3 regions of the Pseudoalteromonas sp. ABV4_021 genome follow, and region 3 is predicted to be linked to each of the others. Evidence: predicted binding sites of a transcription regulator. Region 3 holds the regulator's gene; each other region holds the start of a gene.
What was found. The regulator sigma-54, encoded in region 3, starts transcription at its own class of promoters, with help from an activator protein. The targets are predictions, from matches to a motif close to GTTGGCACGNNNNTNGNNT.
Positions count from the first base shown of each region.

Region 1: a site for sigma-54 is predicted at 1,591-1,609, ahead of ACXAFE_RS19445 (BON domain-containing protein). Genes of this name have one in related genera too.
Region 2: a site for sigma-54 is predicted at 2,613-2,631, ahead of ACXAFE_RS00445 (TorF family putative porin). Genes of this name have one in related genera too.

Region 1 covers NZ_JBSWVB010000002.1:1,163,149-1,167,838, forward strand. The annotation lists gene ACXAFE_RS19435 (ferritin-like domain-containing protein) at 1-338, opposite strand, end outside; gene ACXAFE_RS19440 (mechanosensitive ion channel family protein) at 478-1,371, opposite strand; gene ACXAFE_RS19445 (BON domain-containing protein) at 1,645-2,214, shown strand; gene ACXAFE_RS19450 (GNAT family N-acetyltransferase) at 2,525-2,962, shown strand; gene ACXAFE_RS19455 (response regulator) at 3,043-4,690, opposite strand, start outside.
Region 2 covers NZ_JBSWVB010000001.1:103,297-107,986, reverse strand. The annotation lists gene ACXAFE_RS00460 (aminotransferase-like domain-containing protein) at 1-82, opposite strand, end outside; gene ACXAFE_RS00455 (GNAT family N-acetyltransferase) at 170-1,207, shown strand; gene ACXAFE_RS00450 (hypothetical protein) at 1,313-2,479, shown strand; gene ACXAFE_RS00445 (TorF family putative porin) at 2,670-3,344, shown strand; gene ACXAFE_RS00440 (aldo/keto reductase) at 3,458-4,336, opposite strand; gene ACXAFE_RS00435 (fumarylacetoacetate hydrolase family protein) at 4,451-4,690, opposite strand, start outside.
Region 3 covers NZ_JBSWVB010000001.1:2,810,211-2,814,900, reverse strand. The annotation lists gene rapZ (RNase adapter RapZ) at 1-766, opposite strand, end outside; gene ptsN (PTS IIA-like nitrogen regulatory protein PtsN) at 782-1,237, opposite strand; gene hpf (ribosome hibernation promoting factor) at 1,239-1,526, opposite strand; gene ACXAFE_RS13020 (RNA polymerase factor sigma-54) at 1,549-3,045, opposite strand; gene lptB (LPS export ABC transporter ATP-binding protein) at 3,124-3,849, opposite strand; gene lptA (lipopolysaccharide transport periplasmic protein LptA) at 3,846-4,364, opposite strand; gene lptC (LPS export ABC transporter periplasmic protein LptC) at 4,366-4,690, opposite strand, start outside.

The sequences.
Region 1 (4,690 bases), on a different contig from region 3:
GCTGCCTCAATTTTTTCAAGAACGCGGTCCTCTACTTCTTCAAGTTGTGAGATGTACGTGTGCTCTTTGTCTGTGCTTATCACCGAGAGCACTTTTGTGTATGTTTCACGTAATGACACCATGAAATCGTTATCCGTTTCGACTTCACCTTCATCAAGTACTACTAAAGGTTGTAATTCAGCCGCGGCACGCTCTTTTTCAGAAATCATGCGCTCGAAGATGATTTCAAGACTTTGGCTAGAGACTTTTGTTTTGGCTTCTTTATAAAATTCGATACCGCCATTTAAAACTTTCACAAGCTCTTTTACCGGGGTTAAGTTGTAATTTGAGTTTGACATAAATGCTCCTTTTCAATTTTCTTAACGGTTCAATCTATTAATGCATGGCGTGTGCCAAAAATAAAGTTATTTAAAATCAAATGCTTGTCGGTTTTTATGGAAAAGTGCCTGCGACACATTTACAGGCACTATGAAGTTTTTACTTATCTTGACTCTGTATATCTTGCAAAGAGTGGCCACCCTTTGCGTTAAAGTCTAACGTACGGATTGGGAACGGAATAAGGATGTCGTTTTGCTCAAGTGTTTTATGAATAGTAGCAACCGCTTTGTGGCGCATTTCCATAAAGCCAACCTCGCCTGGGTAGTCTATCCAAAACCATACAAGTAGGTTTACTGAGCTGTCAGCAAACTCGCTGGCATAAACGGCGGTTTCAGATTGTTTGATTACGCCATCAAGATCATTAATCGCGTCGGTAAGTACGTCTCGTGCTTTATCTACATCGTCTGCGTAAGAAATCCCCACAGGTACTTCTATACGACGTTTGCGCAGTTTCGAATAATTTAATAGCTCGTTCTTAAACAGGATTTTGTTGGGCACTATGGCCATTTGTCCATAAAAGTTCTCTATTAAGGTGTTGCGAAGATTAATGCGCTCGACTGTGCCAAAGGTATCGCCGGCTTCTATAATGTCGCCAACGCGAAAGGGTTTACGAATACCCATTACAATGCCTGCAATTAGGTTCTCCGTCATATCTTGAAAAGCAAAGCCAATGGCAAGACCAATAATGCCTGCTCCTGCAAGTAATGATGCTACCGCTTTTGATAGCCCCATAATGTCGAGCGCGAAAAAGAAACCAATAACAATTATCACCATGCGACAAATACCTGTAATAAGGCCAGCAATTTGCGATGATTCAAAAATACGGTTAAGTAACTTCTTTATCCAGCCCGATATCCATTTGGATAACATTAAAAATACGATAAAGATTACGAGCGCAATCACCATGTTGGGCAAATTCTTTATGGTTATTTCAAGCCAGTGGGTGAGCTTTTCATTTATAAGAGACCAAAACTTCTCCAATGTAATCGACATAACAGCTCCTTTAATAATGTAATGACGTTACTTTGGGTTACGCAGTTTATATGCCAGCGTAGCTAAATTGAGTAAGGCTAAGGTGTTGTGAGGTGTTTGTAATAATGGCACTGTGTATTTGTGTAAAACGTACATGGATTTTTTTCACACTGGTTATGTAAATGCTACATTGGTAAATGTCTGAGTTTTATTAAGTTGTTGATATTTAATGTTAAAAATTCTGGCATGTGAAGTGCTTTAAGTAAATCGAACTCAGCAAAAAGGAAATTTATTATGAATCGTACATTTAATACACTTGCACTAGTTACTGTTTTATCTACAACTGCTCTTTCAGTAAACGCGAAAGACAACCAGTGGGAAAAAGAAGCAAGCGACGCTTGGATTGATGGTAAAGCTGAAGCAACCTTACTTTTCAATACACAGCTAAATTCGTTTGATATTAACACCGATGTAGATAAAGGTGTGGTAACACTTACGGGTAAAGTAAATCACGATGTTGATAAAAAGCTGGCACAAGAGTTAGTTATTGGTATCGACGGCGTTAAAGAAGTTGAAAACCGTTTAACAGTGCTACCAGATAGCAAAAGCAAGTCAGAAAAAGACGATGGTCAAATTGAGTCTGACTTTGTAGACGCAAAAATTGCAACGGTAATTAAAACACGCTTACTGTTCGATACAGATATTAGCGGTACGAGCATTGACGTTGATGTTGAAGGCCAAAACGTTACCTTAACGGGTGAAGTTGATTCAGAAGCTGAAAAGCAACTAGCAATCACAATTGCTAAAAACGCAGACGACGTTGAAAACGTAGAAGATAACCTTCGCGTTGTAAAACAGTCTTAATCCTGTCCCAATTACTGCACTACTAAAAAAGCACCGAAAGGTGCTTTTTTTATGCCAGCATCTTTCTTGTAAATCAATTTGCGCTTTTATTCGTGTAACTATCAAATGCCAGTAACCAACATCTAAGTTACTGGCACCCATCTTCAATGTTTTAAGCACTTAACACATGTCGTTTAGCAGTTGTTTTGAACTCTTTAGTAATCTGTGTGGTCTACTAACTTCTTGTTTTATTTAACCTGAACCTGCGTTCAGGTTATTTGTAAATTGACCTAGAGTTCATTTTTCTCTAGGTATATCAGTTAGAGAGTATATGGACGTAGTACTTAAAGAAATAACCAGTTCAAATTATGAGTTAGTGTGTGATTTAGATGTAACAGAAGATCAGCAAGATTACGTGGCGTGTAATATGTGGTCGCTGGTTGAATCGCATTACAACTCTGGCTATACCTGCAAAGCAATTTATTGTGATAACCAAGCTGTTGGCTTTTTTATGTGGGTGCAAGAATCGCCAGAAAAAGTGTCGATTTGGCGCTTTATGATAGATCACAAATATCAAAATAAAGGCATTGGCAGAATCGCATTAAATCAAGCGCTTGACGCGATTAAGTTAACGCGGGGGCTGTGTGAGATTGAAATATGCTATAACCCTAAAAATCCTGTAGCGAAAGACTTTTACTCAAGTTTTGGCTTTCAAGAAGTGGGCATGGATGAAGACGACGAAGACATGCTCGCAATAATATCGCTTTAGTTTGCAATACTATGAAAAAGGGGCGGTTTTTAGTGAAAACTTGCCCCATTTTAGTTAGCGCATCACCTAAAGCTAGCGTACTAAATCACTTGTTTTAAGTCTGCTAACGACACAGGCTTTAAGATCACATGCTCAATTTGGTGTTTGGCAAGCGCCTCCGCGGGTGGTTCGCTACCGCTAACAATAACTAGGTTGGCACCACACTCTCTTGCCTTTATTTCACTTGCAAGGGTTAAACCCGAGCCATCAGCCAGGTTTAAATCGAGGCAAATCGTATCAAATGCGGTGTCGTTGTCTAACAAGGCACAGCATTCGCTAAAACCGCTTACACTGTGACTTTCACAGCCAAGAGAATCAAACAGCAAACACATTAAGTCACGGGTGTTTTTATCATCTTCTACCACTAAAATACGCTGTTTAGTTGCGTTTTCATTAGCGGAAGAAGCGGGTTTTTCGCTGGTGCATGGTTTTGCTTGCAAATGCGCTTCAAGAGACTGGTAAAGCAATTCGGTATTAATTGGCTTGGTAATAATGCCATCAAAACCAAGCGCTAACAGAGTATCGATATTGTCTTTTTGCGCTGCTGCGGTGAGGGCAATAATCGGTGTGTTAATACCTTGCTTTCTGAGCGTCACAATAGCTTCTCTACCGCCCATTTCAGGCATATGCAAATCCATAAAAATAAGATCAAACGCCTGCTCGTCTGAGCATACTAAGTTAACGGCATCGAGCCCGTTATTTGCACAGGCAACCTTTGCACCTGTGTTACTAATTAGGTTTTTTAATAGGGTTTGGATCTCGGGCAGATCTTCAACAATTAATACATCGCCTTTAAGTGATAATGGGCAAACGTGGCTTTCATCACTGTTACTTGCTGCTAAGCTCAGGGGCTGACATTCACCAATGTCGGTGCCTAAGTCAATATCAAAACAAAAGGTGCTACCAACACCTACTTCGGATTCGAGCGTAATTTTACCGCCAAACAACTCAACTAAAGCGGCACTAATTGCCAACCCTAAACCGGCACCTTCAGAAGTGCGGGTAATGGTGTCTTGTAATTGCTCAAACGGCCTAAATATTTGCTTTTGTTTTTCTTTTGCAATGCCAACACCGGTATCTTGTACAGCCACATTCAAGTAATAGTTCTGGCTTTGCTGCAACAGCTTAAACACTACTTCAACCTTGCCTTCGGGGGTAAACTTTATGGCGTTGTAAACAAGGTTAATTAAGATCTGCTTTAGCCTTTTGGCATCGGTCATAATTACTGTTGGCAGGTCGCCTTTTGCCACTATGCTAAGCGCAATGCCTTTTTTCTTTGTTTCCATTGAAAACAAACTTTGCAGGTCGGCAATTAACGGGCCGAGCTCGGTTGGTGATTTTTCAATATTTAAACTGCTGGCATTAATTTTTGATAAATCGAGTACGTCGTTCAGCAAGTTTAGTAAATGCTGACTGTTGTTATGAATAATGTCTAATTCGGGCTTAATATTGCTAAGTTGGCGGTTGTCGCGCAGCAGCTCGGTGTAGCCAATAATTGAGGTAAGCGGTGTGCGTAACTCATGGCTCAAATGCGCCATAAAACGATCTTTCGCGCGGCTATCAGCCTCGGCTTTGTAGCGCTCTAAACGCTCGTTCTCCAAGTCGCGTCGTGATAGCGCATATAAAATCGCGCGATTAAAGCGTGGGCTGCTTATTTCAGATTTTAATAAAAAGTCATCTGCGCCGTGC
Region 2 (4,690 bases), 2.7 Mb from region 3:
ATTTATCGCCGGGTAGCAATTCGCCATGACTAATGAGCTGTTGATAGTAAGAAAATAACTGACGGTATTTAAACTCAGCCATCTGTACCCTAAAAATATTCTGCAACTGTATCTGTATTGCATTTTTGATCGGCATTAAAATTTTTACCAGTACAGATAAGGAGAAAATATGAATACACTTATTGAAACAACGCGTTTATTAATGCGCGAATTTACGCTTGAAGATTCCGAGCAAGTATTCAAATTCAGCAGTAATGAAGATGTTACCCGTTATACCGGAGACGCAGACATGGTAAATACTCTAAGCGATGCCGAAAATATTATTCGCAATATTTGGTTAAAAGAATATAACGAGGTTGGCTATGCGCGCTTTGCCTTGGTCCTTAAAGAAAACAACCAAGTTATTGGGTTTTGTGGCTTAAAATATGAACCTGAGTTAAATGCACCGGATATCGGCTACCGTATGCTGCCAGAATATTGGGGCAAAGGCTTGGGCATGGAAGCAAGTCGCGCTGCACTTGAATACGCATTTAACCAACTCGGCCTTTCTTATATTGTTGGTGAGGTAGATGTTGCTAATACCGCATCACATAAAATACTCACTAATCTTGGTCTTGTAGAGCAGAAACGATATGAAAAGTGGGGGCATCATTTAATTCACCTAAGTATTGATAACTTTCCTGAAATCACATCCGACAAGTTCACGTTAGTTGAACAAACACAGGCACAGGCTGAAGCTGTTTTCCATCTTTTTTCTAATTCAAAGGTGTGTGAGTTTTACGATCTTCCAACGATGAAAAGCCTAGCAGAAGCAAAAACACTTATTGAGCAAGATGAACTAATACGCAGACAAGGTAACGGGCATCGCTGGTTAATACAGTGCAACTCGCGTAAACAAATTGTTGGCAGTTGTGGATACAAATATGATTCTGCAATACGCACAGCGAAAATTAGCATCGAGATCCACCCTGATTTCTGGCAACAAGGTTTCGCATCCAATGCTATTACTACTATGACAAAATGGATGTTTACCCATATCGCCTCTTTAAATCGTATTGAAGCGGAAGTACTACCAGAAAACACGGCTTCGACAATGTTGTTTACCAAACTTGGTTTTCATTTGGATGGTGTGATGCGTGAAAAAGGTGTTTGGAAAAATAAAACCCATGACCTTCAAGTTTTTAGTTTACTCAGGCGCGAAATTTAAGAAGTCAATATTGCATCAAAATTAGATCTCAGTATGATCCACAGCCCGCTTAGTGTAACGCTTTGCAGGACATTGTTAATATTATATTGGGGTCACTTACTAATTATGAAAAAATTGCTTACGTCGCCGTCGAAAATGCCACTTTCTGAAGTGGAAGCAAACATCTACCAAAATATTTTAAAACTCATTCCAGATGTTAGCCTTAACTTAATGGCCGTAAAAGTAAGTAACCACCCCGAAGATTTTGCTGGCTGGTGTTATGAGTTAATTGATGTTGTAAGCAAACGCGTAAATTTTGACCTACTTGAACCAAACCAGCTGCCAATTTTAAAGAAAATTCAGCAACAGCTAGAGGCGGGTATTGGCATTAGCCAAATTAAAACGCTACGTATTGCGCCTTGGCCAGTTGTATTTGATTCAATTCAGCAAAATAAAGAGCGCATTGTGCTAGATGAGCAAATTGCACTGCTTAAACATATTGAGAGTATTCGTGAAACCTCTCTGGTTGATATGATTGAAGAAGACAAGCTGGCATTTGTCGGTAAACATACGGCCAAACATGATCCGAGCATCTATCAATTTGATGTTGAATGGTTTGCGTCAACTAAAACCGCTAAAGCACTGCATAATGTAATTGCCACCAGCTGTACTGACTTAAATGAAGCGCTTAATCATATTCCACTTGAAGGCGATATCACGTTAGAAAACTACATGGACTTTGTGCGTGGTTATATTACTGCGTTTGCAGCCGTTGATAATGAAAAAGCTACACTTGCACCAGCAACCCGTTTACTTGCAATGCGTCGACCTGACTTTTTCACCCCAGTAACAGCAGCAAGCCTTGATGTTTTATGCCAAGCGTTTGGCCTTGTAAGATTAAACAACCAAGATTTTGACCGTTACTGGCACGACATTGTTATGGCAATTCATAAACAACCTTGGTTTATTGCTGCAACACCAGAGGCCGAAGAAGAACAGGCACTTTGGCAATACAAGGCATTAGTACCGTGTTGGTTTGCTTATTACAGTGACGATGCCAAAGAAAACTCGAATTACTACAAAGCACTTCATAAACCGAAACGCGTAAGTTCAGAGAAATCAGGTGGCCGTAAACGCGGAAAAGAATCAGCTGAAGCATTGGTTGATCGTGCGTTGGCAGCAGAAGATATGCCACAACATATTAAAAATATGCGTGATTCTATTGTAAAAGAAGTTGCTGCTGGTCGTAGCGTTGATGAAACCATCACCCTGATGCGTACTATTTTCGGCTAATCACAAAACAAGGTGCGCAGTTTTTGTGCACCTTGTGATTTTCACGCACCGAGTTAGTGCATTATTTTCATATACTCATCTTACCAAAACCATAATTCCTTACTAGTACTTTGATATCGTTAATTTTTTTAGTTTAGGCACAAGATTTGTTAATAAACAGTTAACTCAGCGCTACAATTTTAGGAATATTATGAAAAAACAATTACTCTCAACTCTCACAGCTACGAGTATCACTCTTTTTTCTGCAGCTGGTTATGCAGAAGTAACAGCAAATGCAGCTGCATCTTCCAACTACTTATGGCGTGGCATCACACAAACCAGTGATAATGCTCAAGTATCAGGCGGTATTGACTACGGTCATGAATCTGGGTTTTATGCGGGTACGTGGGCATCGAATGTTGACTTTGGTGGTGATAAGCCAGGTTATGAACTCGATTTATACGCAGGCTTTGCTGGCGAAATGGGTGAGATTGGTTACGACGTGGGCTATGTATATTACGCATACCCAGATGCGGTTGACTCAATCGACTTTGGTGAGCTTTATGGTGCCCTAAGCTGGAACTGGCTAGAAGGTAAAGTAAGTTACCTTAGTAATGCGCAATCTGGTGCAACTTCAGAAGAAGATATGATTTACCTAGAGCTAAACGCAACTTTTGAAGTCTTAAATGAAACCGAACTGACATTCCACATTGGTAATTCGATGGGTGATACCGTTGCAGAGTGGTATGGCGAAGACGACAGCTATATTGACTACGGTGTTAGCATTGCCAAAGGCGGTTTTACCTTTGGTATTGCACAAACAGATTTAGATGCAGACGATGACTTAAAAGTCTATGTTGGCTTTGCCATGGACTTTGAACTCTAAGTTCTTTTGAACCTAAAACTAAAATTACTCCAAGTTGCTACAACTAAGGGTGCCTGACGGCACCTTTATTTCGTTTAAAAATATTCTGAGCACACAATATCCAAGGCTAAGTGTTATGGCACACTGTGACCTGTTGATGCTTGCCAAACGCGATACCATTGCTCACGACTCAAACCCACTTTGCTCGCTGCAACTGCCGATTGAATACGCGCTAACTTTCCAGTACCTAAGATTACACTCGGTTGACATGGTAACGTTAACAACCACGCATAAGCTGCTTGGTCGACACTATCTAACCCAGTTTCTTCAGCAACACTTTGTAATGCAGATCTAACTCGCTGCGCTTGTTCTGTTTCAGCAAATAAACCACCACCAGCTAGAGGCGACCATAACATAGGTGATATTTGATGCTGTTGGCATAAGTTAAGCGTACCATCTTCAAGTGCCCCCATTTGTAACGGCGACATTTCAATTTGATTGGTTACTAACTTGAAGTCTAAACGCGACTGCAATAACTCAAACTGTGAAACAGTGAAATTAGATACTCCAAAGTTAAGCACTTTACCTTGCGCTTTTAGTTCACAAAAAGCGTCTGCAACTTCATCCGCATGCATTAAATAATCAGGACGATGGATCAATAACACATCTAGGCGATCGGTTTTGAAATTACGCAGTGATTGCTCTGCCGAGGCAATGATGTTTGCTTTACTTGAGTCATAGTGTGCAGTTTTACCTGCAAAGCCATTTTCAGGCCACGCAGGTTTAATGCCGCATTTAGTAATAATCTTAAGTTGATCTCTTAAATGAGGTGTTAATGCCTCACCAAAGAGTTTCTCACATTGGTATTGACCATAGATATCTGCATGGTCCACCGTATCTATGCCAAGCGCTAGCAATTGCTCAATAAATTGCGCTAAAGAAGACCCGCGCTGCTGCCACTCATCTAAACGCCAAAAGCCAGCCACAAACGACGGTAATTTAAATTCTTGCATATGATTCTCCTGAGTTTAGATGCGCTTATTGTAAAGTGTGGCCAAACTCAGTGCATTGCTTCGCATACGTTTTCAGAAAAAAATAATCTTTTTGAATAAAATGAAAACTGCTTTCTAAGTAATTGTGCAATTAGCTAACGTTTCGCCATTAAGAGATACACTCAAATTGTCTTGAATATTAAGCTTACCTACGCCTTCAGGTGTGCCCGTTAAAACAATGTCGCCCGGCTGTAATGAGAAGTACCTAACAATTTCAGATAGCAGCTGTTCAAGCTTAAATATCATCAAATTAATATCACCAGATTGGCGAAGCTCATTATTAATCGAGAGCGAAAATTCACTGTGCGTTAAATC
Region 3 (4,690 bases):
AAACTGAACGGTGTTGGCCGCCAGTACAACCAATTGCAACGGTTAAATAGCTACGGTTATTACGCTCTAAATGTGGTAACCAAGTTTCAATAAAGGTTTGCACTTGCCATGCAAATTTATGAACCACAGGCTGGCTAGAAAGGAAGTCGATCACTGGTTTGTCTAATCCTGTTAATGGCTTAAGTGCTGGTTCCCAATGCGGGTTAGGTAAAAAGCGGGCGTCAAAAACATAGTCAGCATGTTTTGGAATACCGTGCTTATAACCGAATGACTCAAACGTGATAATTAACTGATTTGATTTTTTACCGAGTACTTTCTCTCTTATGCTATCGGCAAGTTGGTGAACACTTAAGCCTGTTGTATCGATAAAAATATCTGCTTGCGAGGCGATAGGATCGAGCAGTTTTTTCTCCGCTTCAATTGCTTCTTCTAGGGAGATATTATTCAGTGATAACGGATGCAAGCGGCGCGTTTCTGAAAAGCGCTTAATTAGCGTGCTATCATCACTATCAAGGTAAAATAAGGTTGGCGTTGCAAAACCAGGTAAATAGTCGAGTACTTCTTCTATTTCCTCTGGCTCTTTAGTCATATTGCGAGCATCAACACTCACTGCAATTTTATCGTATTTATCTGAAACTGAGCGGATCAACGAAGGCAATAAATTAACAGGAATATTGTCGACAACATAATACCCGAGATCTTCTAATACTCTGAGTGCGACTGTTTTTCCTGAACCAGAACGACCACTGACTAAAATAAGTTGCACTTACATCTCCCTTAGTTAACTCGCCTCACTACTAATGATTTGATATAGCTGATGATTATTTTCAGCGTGACGTAGTTGACGGCAAAACTGCTTATCTTTTAGTTTATCAGCGATGGTGGCTAAAGTCTGCAAATGTTGCTGGCACTTTTGTTCTGGTATGAGCAGTACGATAAAAATATCAACATCTTTATCGTCAATAGCATCAAAGGGAATAGGTGACTGATTTACAATTAAAAAGCCAATGGTATTTTGTAGGCCATCAATGCGGCCATGAGGAATGGCGAGGCCTTTACCAATACCCGTGCTACCTAGTTTTTCGCGTTGCAGCAAGGCTTCAAGAAACTCTTGAGAAGTAATATCAGGTGCTTGCTGATGGGCAAGGTCGCTAATAAATTCAAACAGTCTTTTTTTGCTATTAAAAAGGACCGCGGTTTTAGCGCAGTCCTCAGCAATAATATCGGTTAATTTCATTTTAGTGGCGAGAAAGTTTCTCTTTGTGCTTAATTACTTGACGGTCTAGTTTATCGACCAAACCATCGATTGCTGCATACATATCTTGTTGTGCTTCAGATGCGAACAGTTCACCGCCATTAACGTGCATCGTTGCTTCTGCTTTTTGTGATAACTTTTCAACATCTAGAATAACGTGCACGTTATTTATGTGATCAAAATGCCTCTCTAGTTTTGCAAATTTGTTAGTGACATAGTCTCTTAAAGAATCAGTAATTTCTACGTGACGACCTGTTAAGTTTAATTGCATAAGCATTTTCCTTCTATTTGGTCTAGATCAGGCTCTTGCGCTGATTAGACGGTGGTATGGATAGCGACTCACGGTATTTTGCGATAGTGCGTCGCGCCACTTTAATTCCTTGTTCTGCTAGTAAATCGGTAATCTTGCTATCGCTTAATGGCTTAGCAGGATTTTCCGCCGCAACTAGCTTTTTGATCAGTGCTCGAATCGCGGTAGATGAACACTCACCCCCATTTTCCGTGCTAACGTGGCTTGAAAAAAAGTATTTAAGCTCGTAAATGCCACGTGGTGTATGCATGTATTTTTGCGTTGTTACACGCGAGATAGTCGATTCATGCATCTCGACCATTTCGGCAACGTCGTTTAAAACCATAGGCTTCATTGCTTCGTCACCATATTCAAAGAATGCCTGTTGTTGTTCAACAATGCAATTGGCTACTTTTAATAAAGTATCATTGCGACTTTCTAAGCTTTTAATAAACCATTTAGCCTCTTGCAAATGGTTGCGAATAAACTGGCTGTCAGTGCTTGATTTCATTGAGCGAGTAAGCGCAGCATATTGTTCATTCACGCGGATCTTTGGCATGCTATCGTTGTTTAAATCAACGCGCCAGCGTCCTTTAATTTTCTTTACTGAAACATCAGGAACAACATACTCTGGCTCTTCATGAATGATGCTTTCAGCTGGCTTTGGATTAAGGCTATGTATTAATGTTAAGACTTCTTTTAACTCAGGTTCTTTGAGTTTGGTCTTCTTCATTATGGTACGATAGTCTCTTAACCCCAAAAGTTCCATATGGTTTGAGATTACGCTCTTTGTTTCATTTAGCCAAGGGGTATTTTTGTCGTACTGATTGAGCTGGATCAATAAACATTCTTGTAACGAACGGGCAGCAATACCAACAGGATCAAAGAGTTGAACTCGTTTAAGCACAGCTTCAATTTCATCTAGTTCAATTTGCTCTTGGTCGTCAGATTGCTGTACCGCTTCTAAAATTTCTTCGCTACTTTGTGTTAAATAACCTGAATCGTCTACCGCTTCAACAATAGTGGTTGCGATCATCTCGTCGGTGTCGCTGAACGGCGTTAAGCGTAATTGCCACATTAAGTAATCTTGCAATGACTCGCTGGTTGAGCCTTGATATACAGTATCGTTATCAGGAGCTGGGGCGTTACTGACAGAAACAGGTGCGGCGCTGATATAATCATCCCACGACACATCCATAGCTAAATCGTCAGAGATATTCTCGTTGCTAAGTGCGTCGCTTGATTCAATTTCACTTTGGCTTGGCGCTGCTTCAACATCATCGCCGTTTAATGATTCGTCTTTGTTTGACTCAGTGTTTTCGTTGTTTTGTTTATCGTCACTGTAGTCAATGTCTTCTTCAAGTAAAGGATTGGCGTCAAGCGCTTCTTGAATTTCTTGCTGCAAATCTAACGTGCTCAGTTGCAGCAGGCGAATAGCCTGTTGCAATTGTGGAGTCATTGTTAGTTGCTGCCCAAGGCGAAGCTGTAAAGATTGCTTCATGTAGTTATTCTAATCCTTCTTTCGATTTCAAGCCGCTAGTTAACAATTCAATTCCAAATTCAAGGCCTATAACTATTACTATAGTCTGAATTGTTCACCTAGGTACACATCGCGTACTTTTTGGTTGTTTAAAACGTCTTCGGCCGTGCCTGATGCGATTAATTCGCCGTGAGAAACAATGTAGGCTTTCTCACATACATCTAAGGTTTCACGCACATTGTGGTCCGTTATTAATACGCCAATACCGCGATTTTTCAAATGCTCAATTATTTTCTTTATATCTATCACTGAAATAGGATCAACACCAGCAAAAGGTTCATCTAACAGGATAAATTTGGGGTTTGCGGCTAATGCGCGCGCAATTTCCACACGACGACGTTCACCGCCCGACAATGCCATACCCTGTGAATCTCGGATATGGCCAATGTTAAATTCTTCTAATAAATCATCGAGCGCTTCTTCGCGTTGCACACGATTAAGTTCTTTGCGTGTCTCTAGAATCGCCATGATGTTTTGATACACAGTAAGCTTTCTAAAAATCGACGATTCTTGCGGTAAATAGCCGATGCCTAAACGGGCGCGACTATGCATTGGTTGCAGTGTAATGTCATTATCATCAATGCGAATAACGCCATTGTCGCTCGGTACTAAACCAACAATCATGTAAAAGGTCGTTGTTTTACCGGCACCGTTAGGGCCAAGTAAACCAACAATACTGCCAGCTTTCACTTCTAAACCAACATTTTTTACCACTTGGCGTGATTTGTAACTTTTAGCCAGCTTTTCGGCAATTAATGTGCTCATTGTCCGCCTTGTTCATTTTGCGTATTGATGATGGTTTTTACTTGGTTAGTTGAGTTTTCAGCTTTTTTAGAGGTCACCGTTTCAGCTGCGCGATCATATATGATGGTATCTGCTGACATCATGTCGCCATTTTGTTGAAATTTAGCGCTACCAGACATTGTAAATAATGATTTAGCCACGTCGTAAGTGACTTTTTTAGCACTTGCGACAATGATTGACCCATCTTCTTGTTCAGCACTAAATTTTACCGGATCACCACTGGCAATAAGTAATTGCTGGTTATCACCTAACTCAGCTCGTTTATGTGCTTCAAGGTAATCGGCGGTGATGGTCATATTGCCATGCTTAATTTGTACATTATGGCGAAAAATACCGACATTTTCTTTTAAGCGAGCAGCTTGCTCATCGGCGTCAATCTCAAGTGGATGCTTAAGTTTGATCTGCTCAGCGATAGCGTGTCCACTTGTGATACACAAAGTGAAAGCTAGTCCAGCGATTGACAGTAAATTCGTCATGTTATTGGTCATAATAAGTGGTCTTTGTATGGTTTATTAACTTAATAACTTGCTCTTCTAAATTAGCATTGAGGCCTTGTCCTTTAATTTCAAGTCCCGGACCTGTCATTTTTACTTCGGATTGAGAAGTCATTAGTTTGCTATTAATTAAATATTCTACACTTGCCGCTTCAATTGTATTGAGCATGATATTTGGCGTTAGACTTTTGGCAATAACGTTTTGTTCCAAAATGAGCTTTTCGTTATTGTAGAGCGTGGCCTCATCGGCTGTGAGCTGCCACACACCTTGTTCTGAAAAAATAGTAAATTGTGGTTTTTCAAAGTGG